2 regions of the Rhizobium sp. WSM1274 genome follow, and region 2 is predicted to be linked to the other one. Evidence: riboswitches for the same ligand, from Rfam matches in the RefSeq annotation. Region 2 holds a riboswitch; the other holds the start of a gene.
What was found. Region 2 has a riboswitch for S-adenosylmethionine ahead of N2600_RS00975 (O-succinylhomoserine sulfhydrylase). Riboswitches for the same ligand answer to the same signal wherever they lie in the genome.
Positions count from the first base shown of each region.

Region 1 (2,200 bases), 720 kb from region 2:
CAACGGTCAGAGATCCGTGCCGATCTCTTCCACATCAAAGGGCGTCGTCTGATAGATTTCGTTGATCCAGTTGCCGAACAGGAGATGCGCATGGCTGCGCCAGCGGTTCTGCGGCGCAAGCGCCGGATCGTTATGGGGGAAGTAATTGTGTGGCATCTTGATCGGCACGCCGGCGTTGACGTCGCGGAAATATTCGTCGGAAAGCGAGGTGGAATCATATTCGACATGGTTGAACATGTAGAGCCGCCGGCCCCGCTTCTCGTGCACGAGGCACACGCCCATCTCGGCTGATTCCATCAGGATCTCCAGACTTTCGGATTTTTCGATATCGGCGCGGCGCACTTCGGTCCAGCGCGACACCGGCACTTCGAAATTGTCGGAAAAGCCGTTGAGATAGATCGAGGAAGGTTTCAGGTTCCGATGGCGGTAGACGCCGAAGGCCTTCTCTTTCAGCTCGTATTTCGGAACGCCGTGAAAATGATAGATCGCCGCCATCGCGCCCCAGCAGACGTTCATCGTCGAATGGACATTCGTTTCCGTCCAGTCGAGAATCTCCTGCATCTCCGCCCAATAGGTGACGTCCTCATACGGCAAAAGCTCGATCGGCGCCCCGGTGATGATGAAGCCGTCGAACTTGCGGTGCTTTACCTCCTCCCAGGTCTGGTAGAAGGCAAGCAGATGGTCCTCGGACGTATTCTTCGCCTTGTGGCCGCCGATGCGGATGAGCGACAGCTCCACCTGCAGCGGCGAGGCGCCGACCAGGCGGGCCATCTGCAGCTCGGTCTTGATCTTGTTCGGCATGAGGTTGAGCAGCCCGATCTGCAACGGCCGAATATCCTGACGGATCGCCAACGTCTCGGTCATCACCCGCACGCCCTCCTGAACCAGGGTTTCGAAGGCGGGCAGCGTATCGGGGATCTTGATGGGCATTGCGGTCACTCGATCAAAAACAAAAACCGGCGGCGACAAAAATCGCTACCGGTCCGCACGCGGCCCTTTAGCGACTTTTTTAACGTGGCTGCAAGCCGGCCGGCCAAATCACCACGGAGGCCTTAATTAGACCCAGTCGAATTGCGAATCAACTGGCGAATGCATGCAGGAGAGACTCATGCAAGCATCATCACACTTTAATGACTGATAGAATCTGTTGATAGACCGGTAACGCCACCATGTTATTAATGGGAGCATGGGCGGTGTGGAAAAGCGTAATGGCAGATAAAATCGAGAGGGGGCCGGGCATCCGAAGGCAGGATAGGGTAGGGTATGATCTCAGCCTGACATATCGCCTCGGCGTCATGTTCTCAGCATTCTGGAATTCGGAAGTGCGTGGCAAGGTGCTGTTTCTGGCGACGGTGCTGATCCTCGTCATCCTGGCGACATCCTATGGCCAGGTGATTTTGAACGAGTGGAATGCTCCCTTCTATGATTCGCTGGAGCGCCGCGACCTCGGCGAATTCTTCCACCAGCTCGAAATCTTCGCGATGATCGCCGGCACACTGCTGCTGCTCAACGTGCTGCAGGCCTGGCTGAACCAGATGACGGCGCTCTATATGCGCGAAGGCTTGTCGCGCGATCTCGTCGACCAGTGGCTGAAGCGCAAGCGGGCGCTGCGGCTCGCTTCCAGCGGCCTGATCGGCGTCAATCCGGACCAGCGTCTGCATGAGGATTCCCGCAACCTCGCCGAAAGCACGACAGGGCTGGTTCTCGGCCTGCTGCAGTCGACCATTCTCCTGGTGAGCTTCATCGGCGTGCTCTGGGAGCTTTCGAGCGGCTTCATCTTCCGCATCAGCGGCCACAGCTTCTCCATTCCGGGCTACATGGTCTGGGCGGCGATTTTCTATGCCGCTTCCGCCTCGGTGCTCAGCCAGGTCGTCGGCCGCAAGCTGGTGAAGCTCAATGCCGATCGTTTTTCGAAAGAGGCCGAGCTTCGCTTCACGCTGATGCACGCCAACGAAAACATGCCGGCAATCACCGTTGCCCGCGGCGAGGAAAACGAGCGCCGGCGCATCAACACCGATATCAGCTCGGTGCTGAGGGTCGTCAAGCGGCTCGCCATGGCCAATACCAATCTTACCTGGGTTTCGGCCGGCTACGGCTGGCTGGTGATCGTCATCCCGATCATCGTTGCCGCCCCCGCCTATTTCTCCGGCGGCCTCACCCTCGGCCAGCTGATGATGTCCGTCGGCGCCTTCAATCAGGT
Region 1 is NZ_CP104138.1:4,383,401-4,385,600, forward strand. Features, by position in the region: gene metA (homoserine O-acetyltransferase MetA) at 7-930, opposite strand; SAM riboswitch at 978-1,055, opposite strand; gene N2600_RS21700 (ABC transporter ATP-binding protein/permease) at 1,170-2,200, shown strand, end outside.
Region 1: linked by a shared signal. The riboswitch ahead of metA (homoserine O-acetyltransferase MetA) and the one ahead of N2600_RS00975 (O-succinylhomoserine sulfhydrylase) in region 2 are both predicted to bind S-adenosylmethionine.

Region 2 (2,200 bases):
AATCTTGACGATCTCGAGCGCATTCTGCAGCGCAAAGGCCGCATCCTTGCCGCCCTTCAGCTCGAAGGCGACCAGCGTCGAGCCGCCGGTCATCTGCTTGGCGATGATATCGGCCTGCGGATGGTCCTTGCGGCCGGGATAGATCACCTTGGCGACCTTGCCTTGCTCGGCCAGGAAATCGGCGATCTTCGCCGCATTCTCGGTCTGCTGGCGCACGCGCAGCGGCAGCGTCTCGATGCCCTTCAACAGCGTCCAGGCATTGAAAGGCGACATCGCCGGGCCGGTATGGCGGAAATAGTCGTGTAGGTTCTCGTCGATCCATTCCTTGTCGGAAAGCACGACGCCGCCGAGGCAGCGGCCCTGGCCGTCAATATGCTTGGTGGCGGAATAGACGACGATATGGGCGCCGAGTTCCAGCGGCTTCTGGAAGAGCGGCGTCGCAAAGACGTTGTCGACGACGACCTTGGCGCCGATCTGGTTGGCGAGCTTGGCGACGCCTGCGATATCGATCACTTCGAGCGTCGGGTTGGTCGGGCTTTCCAGGAAGAACACCTTGGTCTTTGGCGTGATCGCCTTTTCCCAGTTCGCCAGATCCCGGCCGTCGATCAGCGTGCAGTCGATGCCGTATTTCGGCGCCAACGTCTCGACGACCCAGCGGCACGAACCGAAGAGGGCGCGGGCGGCGACGATATGATCGCCTGATTTCAGCTGGCAGAGGATTGCCGCGGTGACGGCGGCCATGCCGGAAGCGGTGGCGCGGGCGTCTTCGGCGCCTTCGAGCATGCACATGCGCTTTTCGAACATGTCGTTGGTCGGGCTGCCGTAGCGGGCGTAGATGAAGCCCTCCGTCTCGCCTTTGAAGCGGGCTTCGGCCGCCTCCGATGTCTCGTAAACGAAGCCTTGGGTGAGATAGATTGCCTCGGACGTCTCGCCATATTGCGAACGCAGCGTGCCACCGTGGACGAGTTGGGTTGCCGGGCGCCAGGTCTTGCTCATGCCATCACCTTCACATAACAAAAAAACCGGTCGCAAAAGCAGACCGGTTTCAACCCGGTCTTTTTAGCCACTTGTTTAACGTGGCTGCAAGCCGACCGGCCAAATCACCACGGGATAATTCTGCAATACTGCTGTTAGCTGCTTGCGTCAATTCCCCGAGTTTGGTTTTGTCGGCGGCAAATGATGGATGAGGCATGATGGCTCGCGAAACGGGAATTCTGGCGGATCGCGCGATCTCCGCGCTGTTCGAAACGGGGCGTCTGATCTCCGAACGGGAGCTGGACCGCGACCAGATCCAGCCGGCAAGCCTCGACCTGCGCTTGGGCGCCAAGGCTTTTCGCGTGCGCGCCAGCTTCATGCCCGGCCCCTCGCACCTGGTTGCCGACAAGCTCGACCGGCTGAGCCTGCATGTGATCGACCTCTCCGAGGGGGCGGTGCTCGAAACCGGCTGCGTCTATATCGTGCCGCTGATGGAGAGCCTGGCCCTGCCGGCCGACATGTCGGCCTCGGCCAATCCGAAGAGCTCGACCGGGCGCCTCGATATCTTCACCCGCGTCATCACCGATTACGCCCAGGAATTCGACAAGATCCCGGCAGGCTATTCCGGCCCGCTCTATCTCGAAATCAGCCCGCGCACCTTCCCGATCGTCGTGCGCCGCGGCTCGCGCCTGTCGCAGATCCGTTTCCGCGTCGGTCAGGCCCTGCTCGGCGAGCCCGAACTGTTGAAGCTGCATGAAAGCGAGACGCTGGTGGCCAGCAAGCTGCCCAACGTATCAGGCGGCGGCATCGCCCTGTCGATCGACCTCGCCGGGGACAAGGACGGCCTGATCGGCTATCGCGGCAAACATCACACCGCCGTCGTCGATGTCGACAAGAAGGCCGAGCACGACCTCTTCGATTTCTGGGAACCGCTCCACAGCCGCGGCCGCAACGAGCTGATCCTGGATCCCGACGAGTTCTATATCCTCGTCTCGCGCGAGGCCGTGCACGTGCCGCCGGATTATGCCGCCGAGATGACTCCGTTCGATCCGCTGGTCGGCGAATTCCGCGTCCATTATGCCGGCTTCTTCGATCCGGGCTTCGGCCACGCGCCTGCCGGCGGACGCGGCAGCCGCGCCGTGCTCGAAGTCCGCAGCCACGAAGTGCCCTTCATCCTCGAAGACGGCCAGATCGTCGGCCGCCTCGTCTACGAACACATGCAGGA
Region 2 is NZ_CP104138.1:192,928-195,127, forward strand. Features, by position in the region: gene N2600_RS00975 (O-succinylhomoserine sulfhydrylase) at 1-996, opposite strand, end outside; SAM riboswitch at 1,039-1,117, opposite strand; gene N2600_RS00980 (2'-deoxycytidine 5'-triphosphate deaminase) at 1,191-2,200, shown strand, end outside.